4 regions of the Bradyrhizobium sp. DN3 genome follow, and region 1 is predicted to be linked to each of the others. Evidence: predicted binding sites of a transcription regulator. Region 1 holds the regulator's gene; each other region holds the start of a gene.
What was found. The regulator PhoB, encoded in region 1, activates phosphate uptake and scavenging genes when phosphate is short. The targets are predictions, from matches to a motif close to TGTCATNNANCTGTCAT.

Region 1 (2,197 bases):
CCATCTTCGGCCGCGCCGCGGCCGCGCAAGGCGCGCCCAGCACAGCACATGATGCGGGTGACCCGGCCGATCTCGCGCGGCAACACCGCGCTGGCGCAGGCCTTCGAGGTCGAGGTGGAGGTCGAACCGGTCACCTACGACAACGTGGTGCCGATGAGCCAGCGGCTGTCGCTGCTGGAATTGAACGAGGCAACCTGCCACTGGCCGGTCGGCGATCCCTCGAGCCCGGATTTCTTCTTCTGCGGCGGCAGGGCGCTGTCCGGCCTGCCCTACTGTGCCCAGCACTCGCGCGTCGCCTATCAGCCGGCCGCGGATCGCCGGCGGGCGCCGGCCAAGCCGAGCACGCGGTGAGTTCGTTCTGAGGCCAGAAATGAGCCGTCGTGCGATCGCGGCTCTACATGATCGGTGTCGTCCCGGCGAAGGCCGGGACCCATAGCCACCGAATGCCATTTGGCGAAGACTCTCAATGATGCGGCTGCACCGTGCAATCAAGACCGCGCCCAATCGATAGATCACGCGGTATGGGTCCCGGCCTTCGCCGGGACGACACGGAAATTGGGGCGACAGCTCGCTAACTCATCCCCACCAAACGCCTTACGTCTGCTCCGCTTTCGCAAACCGATCATCCAGCGCATAGCCGGCGCCGCGGACGGTGCGGATCGGGTCCTGCTCGCGGCCGAGATTGAGCAGCTTGCGCAGGCGGCCGATATGGACGTCCACGGTGCGCTCGTCGATATAGATGTCGCGGCCCCAGACGCTGTCGAGCAGCTGCTCGCGCGAGAACACGCGGCCGGGATGCTCCAGGAAGAACTCCAGCAGGCGATATTCGGTCGGGCCGAGATCGATCGGCCGGCCCGAGCGCGCCACCCGGCGCTTGTCGCGATCGAGCTCGATGTCGCCATAGGCGAGCACGGTGGCGAGCCGCTCCGGACTTGCGCGCCGCAGAAGGCCCTTCACGCGCGCGAGCAGCTCCGGCACCGAGAACGGCTTGACGATGTAGTCGTCGGCGCCGGTCGCAAGACCCCGCACCCGCTCGCTCTCCTCGCCGCGCGCGGTGAGCATGATGATCGGGAGCTGCTTGGTCTCGGGACGGGTGCGCAGCCGCCGGCACAGCTCGATGCCCGACAGTCCCGGCAGCATCCAGTCGAGCACGATCAGATCCGGGATGTGTTCCTTGAGGCGGGTGTCGGCGTCGTCGCCGCGCATCACCGTCTCCACGTCATAGCCGTCGCCTTCGAGGTTGTAACGGAGAAGCTCGGTGAGAGCTTCCTCGTCCTCAACCACCATAATGCGTGCGCCCATGTTGTCGTCGCTCCCTCAGGTATTCGGTACCGTCGTGGCGAAGGTCGTCATATCGCCCTTCGGCCGCTTGTCGGTGATCGCCTGACCCTCGATCATGTAGAACACGGTCTCGGCGATGTTGGTGGCGTGGTCGCCGATCCGCTCGATGTTCTTGGCGCAGAACATCAGATGGATGCAGAACGAGATGTTGCGCGGATCCTCCATCATGTAGGTGAGGAGTTCGCGGAACAGCGAGGTGCAGATGGCGTCGACTTCCTCATCGCCCTTCCACACCGCCATTGCCGCCGGCAGATCATGCGCGGCATAGGCGTCCAGCACCGACTTGACCTGCTGCTGCACGAGGTCGGTCATGTGCTCCAGGCCGCGAAACAGTTTTAGCGGATGGAAGTCCGTCTCCAGCGCCGCAACGCGCTTGCCCATGTTCTTGGCGAGGTCGCCGATGCGCTCGAGATCGGTGGCGACGCGCATGGCGCCGACGATCTCGCGCAGATCCACCGCCATCGGCTGGCGGCGGGCGATGGTGAGCACGGCGCGCTCCTCGATGCGCTTCTGCAGCGCATCGAGCTCGGCGTCGGTGGTGACGACGCGCTGACCGAGCGCGACGTCGCGGCGGATCAGAGCGTCGACGGAATCGACGATCATGCGCTCGGCGATGCCGCCCATCTCGGCGACCAGGCGGGTGAGCTCCTGGAGGTCGGTGTCAAAGGCCTTTGCGGTATGTTCAGTACCCATGTCCCGTCTCCTCAGCCGAACCGGCCGGTAATGTAATCCTGCGTACGCCGGTCGCTCGGCGACGTGAAGATCTTGCTGGTGTCGTCGAACTCGATCAGTTCGCCGAGATACATGAAGGCGGTCTTGTCGGAGACGCGCGCCGCCTGCTGCATGTTGTGGGTGA
Region 2 (2,197 bases), on a different contig from region 1:
CGGTCTTCCTGATCGCCGGTATTAGCGACGCCGTCGACGGCTTCCTGGCCAAGCGCTTCAACATGACAAGCGAGCTTGGCGCCCTGCTCGATCCGCTTGCCGACAAGGCGCTGCTGGTCTCGATCTACATGGCGCTCGGCATCTGGGGGGCGATTCCGCGCTGGATTGTCATCCTCGTGGTCTCGCGCGACATCATGATCGTCGCCGCCGTGATCGTATCCTGGCTGTTCGACCGGCCGGTCGAGATGAAGCCCTCGAAGGTGTCCAAGCTCAACACTGTGGCCCAAGTGGCGTTCGCGGCCTTGGTGCTGGCCGCACTTGCCTTCGGCTTCAAGCCGCAACCCTATGATATGATCCTGATGGGCCTCGTCACGGTTTTCACGCTCTCCTCGGTGTCGCTCTATCTCGTCGAGTGGCTGCGGCACATGAGCACGATCGAGGCCAAATGAGTTGGGATGCGGCCCCGTAAAAGGCCAACTCCCGCTCGATCAAGTCGAATCTTTTCCAACGAGGCCGGCGCGCCGGCATGGAGCAAGGCAAGCGTGGCAGGCCGCGTTCATCCCCGACAATTGGCGTTTTCGCTTCCGCATGCGGAAAGTCTCAGCCGGGACAATTTCCTCGAGGGCCCGGCCAACGCGGCCGGCCTCGGCCTGATCGACGCCTGGCCGGAATGGCCGAACCGGATCATGTGGCTGGCCGGCCCCGAAGGCAGCGGCAAGAGCCATCTCGCCGCGATCTGGGCTGAGGAGGCTGGCGCCCGCTCGACCACAGCCAATGCCCTGACCGCCGCAGCGGTCCCGGGCGCGCTCGCCACCGGGGCGCTAGTGGTCGAGGATCTCAAGGCGAAAGAATTTGACGAGCGCGCCCTCTTCCACCTGATGAACCTCGCCCGTGAGGATGGCGCCTACGTCCTCTTCACCGGGCGCGAGGTCCCGGCATCGCTCGAGATCGAGCTTCGCGACCTGCGCTCGCGCCTGCGCGCCGTGCCGGCGGTCGCGCTGCTGCCGCCCGACGACCAGCTTTTCCGTGGCCTGATCGTCAAATTCTGCGCCGACCGTCAACTCACGGTGGATGAGAGCGTGGTCAGCTACCTCGCCACCCGCCTGGAGCGGTCCTCGGCCGCCGCCCGGCGGGCTGTGGAATTGCTCGACAGCGAGGCCCTGCGACTTGGGCGCCCCGTCACCCGGGCGCTGGCCGCCGAGCTGCTTCGGGACGCCTGACCGGCCCCCGCCTCCGAGGCCGCTTGACGCGGCGGAGCGGCGGAACATCAATGTCATCGAAACGTCATCGCTCTAACACATGCTCCCGCCGGTTTTGCGCGTAAGTCGCAAATTGGGGTGAACTGGATGGATCGACTTCTCATGGACTCTGCGCAAGCCGTTGAAATCAAAGAAAAACCCCCGGAAACCGAGGGCCTGCCGGCGATCGCTTCCAGCCCCGAGCGATTCATCAACCGCGAGCTGTCCTGGCTGCATTTCAACCGCCGCGTCCTGGAGGAATCGGTCAATCCCAGTCACCCCATGCTGGAGCGGGTGCGATTCCTGTCGATTTCAGCGAATAACCTCGACGAGTTCTTCATGGTCCGCGTCGCCGGCATCAAGGCCCAGGTGCGCGAGGGCATTGCCGAGCGCGCCCCCGATGGCCTCACGCCGTCGGAGCAGCTCGCGCTGATCAACCGCACCGTGTCCGAGCTTGCCTCCGACCAGCAGGCGATCTGGCGCGACCTGCGCGGCACGCTCGCCGATGTCGGCATCGTGCTGGTTGAGGGCAAGGACGTCACCAAGGCGGAGCGGAGCTGGATCGAGGACTACTTCCTCAACAACGTGTTCCCGCTGCTGACGCCGCTCGCAATCGATCCGGCCCACCCTTTCCCGTTCATCCCGAGCCTCGGCTTCACCATCGCGCTTCAGCTCACGCGCGCCGCCGACGGCAAGCAGATGAACGCGCTGATCCGCATGCCCGGCAAGATCGACCGCTTCATCCGCCTACCAGCCGAAGGCAGGGCCGTCCGGCTGATTTCGCTGGAACAGGCGACCGCCCTGTTCATCAACCGCCTCTTCCCCGGATACAATCTGCGCGGCCAGGGCGCCTTCCGAATCATCCGCGACTCCGAGCTCGAAATCGAGGAAGAGGCGGAAGACCTGGTCCGCCTGTTCGAGACCGCGCTGAAGCGTCGCCGCCGCGGCTCGGTGATCCG
Region 3 (2,197 bases), on a different contig from region 1:
CGAACGAGGCCGAGCCGTAGCTGGCAATATGGATGTTACCGGCGCGCTGGCCTTCGATGACCGCGGCGTAGTCGTTGGCGATGCGCAGCGTGACCTTCACGCCCAATTCCTTGGAGAGATAGCTCATGAACGGTGCCCAGCGCTCGGTGACGCCGGAGGCGTTCTCCGCCGGCACGACGGCGAAGGTCAATTCGGGATATTTGGCTTTCCAGTCGTCCGCGGAGGCGGAGGTCGTGAACGCAAGCGCGGCGGCGCCGGCGAGGATCAATCTGCGAGTGATCATGATACCCTCTTCATCGGTTGGGGTCGGTTGACGCAAAGACTTGAACTAAACAGGCGAGGCTCAGGCCGCCGCGGCCGTCCCGAGCGCCGGAACGCCCTCGGGCGCCGGGACAGGCATGCCGCCCATGACGTCGGCGGCTTCGAGATCGTAGAGCTCGCGCGCCACACGATCGGTCAGCGCGGACGGCGCGCCGTCGAACACCACGCGGCCCGCGGCCATGCCGATCAGGCGGTCGCAATAGCTGCGCGCCAGATCGAGCGAATGCAGATTGCAAAGCACCGTGATGCCGAAATGCTTGTTGATGCGCAGCAGCGCATCCATCACGATCTTGGTGTTGCGCGGATCGAGCGAGGCGATCGGCTCGTCGGCGAGGATGATATCGGGCTGCTGCACCAGGGCGCGGGCGATCGCGACGCGCTGCTGCTGGCCGCCGGAGAGTTGGTCGGCGCGCTGGGCGGCGAGCGCGGCGATGTCGAACTGCTCCAGTGCGGACATCGCCAGAGCCTTGTCCTGCTCGGGCCAGAGCTGCGACAGCGAGCGCCAGGTCGGCATCGTTGCGAGGCGGCCCATCAGGACGTTGGTGAGGACATCGAGCCGGCCGACTAGGTTGAACTGCTGGAAGATCATCGCCGAGCGCGCCCGCCACTGGCGCAACTCCTTGCCGCGCAGCGCGGTGACGTCGATGCCGTCGAACAGGATGCGCCCCTCGGTCGGCGTCACCAGGCGGTTGATGGTCCGCAGCAGGGTCGACTTGCCGGCGCCGGACCGTCCGATCACGCCGACGAAGCCGCCGGGGGAGACTTGAAACGAAGCGTCGTCCACCGCGGCTTTTGCGCCGAAGCGACACGTCAGACCTTCCACCACCAGCATGCAACGCTCCAGATTAACTGGAGCCCACCGCTAACGCCGGCGCTTAACACTTGTGTGACATCCGCGTTGCGGTGCGGCGATCCAACACACGTCATCCCCTGTCATCGCCGCGTCATGACATTGTCATCAAGCCGCTCGAAGAGGAACGCCCCGCCCTCGCGCTTCGGATACGACATGGCCGCCAAAGCTCTTTCGATTCAGCCGACCATCGATCCCTCGGCCAAGCTGCACGAGGCCAGGCTCGGCGCCTACACCGAGGTCGGCGCGCGCACGATCCTGCATGAAGTGACGATGGGCGATTACTCCTATGTCGTGAATGATGCCCAGATCACCTACACGACCATCGGAAAATTCTGCTCGATCGCGGCGATGACGCGGATCAATCCCGGCAATCACCCGATGCACCGCGCGACCCAGGCACACTTCACCTATCGTTCGAGCGCCTACTTCGAAGGCGAGAGCGACGATGTCGAGTTCTTCGACTGGCGGCGCCAGCATCACGTCCATATCGGTCACGACGTCTGGATCGGCCATGGCGCGATCGTGCTGCCGGGCCGCAACATCGGCACCGGCGCGGTGATCGCGGCCGGCGCGATCGTCACCAAGGACGTGCCGGCCTACACCATCGTCGCCGGCAATCCGGCGCGCATCGTGCGGCGGCGGTTCTCGGAGGAGATCGCCGGACGGCTCGCCAAGCTTGCCTGGTGGGACTGGGATCACGACAAATTGCGTGAAGCGCTGCCCGATTTCCGCAAGCTCGGGATTGAAGATTTCCTCGCGACATACGAAGCACGGGCGAGCTCTTTCACCGGTTCTCCTGCCAGCAAACGAAGCGCGGTCGCGTGACAGACATTTTCCTTGAAGGCGGCCGGGCCCTGATCGGCGCCGAGCTCGTCGAAACCTCACTGCTCGTGTCCGGATCTGATATCGCGCAGGTCGATGCCTCTCGCGGCCGCGCGCGGCTCGCCATCGACGCCCGCAACCTGCTGGTGTTGCCCGGCATCGTCGATCTGCATGGCGATGCCTTCGAGCGCCAGATGATGC
Region 4 (2,197 bases), on a different contig from region 1:
GACTTGCCGCCCATGACCCAGAGCGAGGCACCGCCGATGATCGAGTTCTGTGGTGCGCCCTTCACGTCGGGATAATAGGGCATCGGGACGGCGGTGAAGTTGAACTTGGCCTGCGCCTTGACGTTGCCGAAGAACGCCGAGGAGGTCAGATAGAGCGGGCATTCACCTGACGTGAAGCGGCCTTCACCGGTGTTGGTGCGGCCGGCATAGTCGTAGGTCTTGTCCTTCTGGAGCTCGACCAGCTTCTCGAGGTGCTTGACCTGGACCGGGCTGTTGAATTCGAGCACGGTGTCGAAGCCGTCGAGGCCGTTGGCCTTGGTCGACAGCGGCACGTTGTGCCAGGCGGAGAGCTGCTCGAGATTGACCCAGGTGACCCAGGAGTTGGAGAAGCCGCAGGTCGGATGGCCGTTGTCGTGCAGCTTCTTGGCGGCGTCGAACACCTGAGGCCAGGTCTTCGGGATCTCGACATTGGCTTTCTTCAGCTCGTCGAGGTTCACCCACATCACCGTCGACGACGAGTTGAAGGGGAAGGACAGCATCTCGCCCTTCGAGGTCGAGTAGTAGCCGGTGATCGCGGGCAGATAGGCCTTCGGATCGAACTTCTCGCCGGTCTCGGCCATCAGCTTGTACACCGGCTTCACGGCGCCGGTCGCGGCCATCATGGTCGCGGTGCCGACCTCGAACACCTGCATGATGTGCGGGGCGTTGCCGGCGCGGAAGGCGGCGATGCCGGCATTCATCGTGTCGGCGTAATTGCCTTTGTAGGTCGGGATCACCTTGTAGTCGCTCTGCGATGCGTTGAAGTCGTTCGCGAGCTTGACGATGACGTCATTGTTCGCGCCGGTCATCGCGTGCCACCACTGGATTTCAGTCACGGCCAGGGCCGGCGAGGCCGACAAGCCAACCGTGATTGCAACAGCCGCAGCCGCACCAAAATGTCGAAGAGCCATCAAGAAAACCTCCCTTGCCCGTCAATAAAGAAGCGCTTGCGCTAGCAGCGCCATATGACGTTCACATGACTGTGTAAGCGGCCGAAACGAAAGCGGCAAGCGCTGGAAAAGGGAAGCCGGAAAATAGGCGAAGACGTGCGTGCGACCGCGCCGCAGCATTTGGTTGGCGGCGAGCGGATCGATCAGCAGAGCTGGTAGCTCGTGGGCAATGCGTGCGGCCGCAAACTCGAAAACCTCTCCCGCTTGCGGGAGAGGTCGCGCCGAAGGCGCGGGTGAGGGCTCTCTCCGCTTGGGGATTGTCCCGTTTTGGAGACACCCTCTCCCCAGCCCTCCCCCGCAAGCGGGGGAGGGAGCGGACCGGCGTCGCCGCTCGACCTTCGTCTTATCTCAGCGCTTGCGCTCGGGGCCGCAGACCACGCCTTTTTCGACCATCGCCTCGATCTCCGCCTTGGAGTAGCCGAACTCGCCCAGCACCTCCGCGGAGTGCTGGCTGAATTTCGGCGGCAGGCGGCGCAGGCTGGGCTTGCTGCGGTCGAGCCGGATCGGCGAGGCCACGCCCTTGTACCAGTCCTTCTCGATGATATCGCCGCGCGCGATCGTGTGCGGGTTGGTCAGCGCCTGGTCGATCTTCTGCACGGGCCCTGCGGGCAGGCCGGCCGCGAGCAGGCGATTGCACAGCGGCTCGGCCTCGTGCTGGCTGAACACGGCCGCAAGCTCGGCGCGCAGCGCCTCGCGGTTGGCGATGCGGTCCTTGTTGCGGGCAAAGCGCGGATCGGTGCCGAGCTCGGGCTTGCCGATCTCCTTGGCGAGCTTGCGGAAGGTGCCGTCATTGCCGACCCCGATGAAGATGTTGTCGGTTTTCGTCGGGAAGATCGCGTAAGGCACGAGGTTGGGATGCTCGTTGCCGGTGAGCGAGGGCGGCTTGCCGTGCATGAAATAGTTCGCGGTGTGCGGATGCATGATGGCAAGACCGGTCTCGTACAGCGTCGTCTCCAGGAACTGGCCCTGGCCCGAACGTTGCCGCTCCGACAGCGCCATCAGGATGCCGATCGCCGCATAGAGACCGGTGGTGATGTCGACCAGTGGCACGCCGATCCGCATCGGCCCGCTCTCGGGCGAGCCGGTCGCCGCAATCATGCCGGTCATGGCCTGGATGATGGCGTCATAGCCGGGATTGCCGCCGCGCGGGCCGTCGGCGCCGAAGCCGCAGATCCGGCAATGCACGAGGCGCGGGAATTTTGCGCGCA

Region 2: AAE027_RS15455 (RNA degradosome polyphosphate kinase) is a predicted target of PhoB. The motif match lies at 1,272-1,288, and genes of this name have one in related genera.
Region 3: phnC (phosphonate ABC transporter ATP-binding protein) is a predicted target of PhoB. The motif match lies at 1,264-1,280, and genes of this name have one in related genera.
Region 4: ugpB (sn-glycerol-3-phosphate ABC transporter substrate-binding protein UgpB) is a predicted target of PhoB. The motif match lies at 1,005-1,021, and genes of this name have one in related genera.

The regions. Positions count from the first base shown of each region.
Region 1 covers NZ_JAULLN010000060.1:4,289-6,485, forward strand. Annotated here, with positions in the region: gene AAE027_RS38910 (GcrA family cell cycle regulator) at 1-351, shown strand, start outside; gene phoB (phosphate regulon transcriptional regulator PhoB) at 595-1,302, opposite strand; gene phoU (phosphate signaling complex protein PhoU) at 1,318-2,034, opposite strand; gene pstB (phosphate ABC transporter ATP-binding protein PstB) at 2,046-2,197, opposite strand, start outside.
Region 2 covers NZ_JAULLN010000009.1:82,397-84,593, reverse strand. Annotated here, with positions in the region: gene AAE027_RS15465 (CDP-alcohol phosphatidyltransferase family protein) at 1-449, shown strand, start outside; gene AAE027_RS15460 (P-loop NTPase family protein) at 543-1,220, shown strand; gene AAE027_RS15455 (RNA degradosome polyphosphate kinase) at 1,362-2,197, shown strand, end outside.
Region 3 covers NZ_JAULLN010000026.1:4,131-6,327, reverse strand. Annotated here, with positions in the region: gene phnD (phosphonate ABC transporter substrate-binding protein) at 1-283, opposite strand, end outside; gene phnC (phosphonate ABC transporter ATP-binding protein) at 344-1,153, opposite strand; gene AAE027_RS30660 (transferase hexapeptide repeat family protein) at 1,328-1,999, shown strand; gene AAE027_RS30655 (alpha-D-ribose 1-methylphosphonate 5-triphosphate diphosphatase) at 1,996-2,197, shown strand, end outside.
Region 4 covers NZ_JAULLN010000027.1:108,555-110,751, reverse strand. Annotated here, with positions in the region: gene ugpB (sn-glycerol-3-phosphate ABC transporter substrate-binding protein UgpB) at 1-950, opposite strand, end outside; gene AAE027_RS31745 (CaiB/BaiF CoA transferase family protein) at 1,338-2,197, opposite strand, start outside.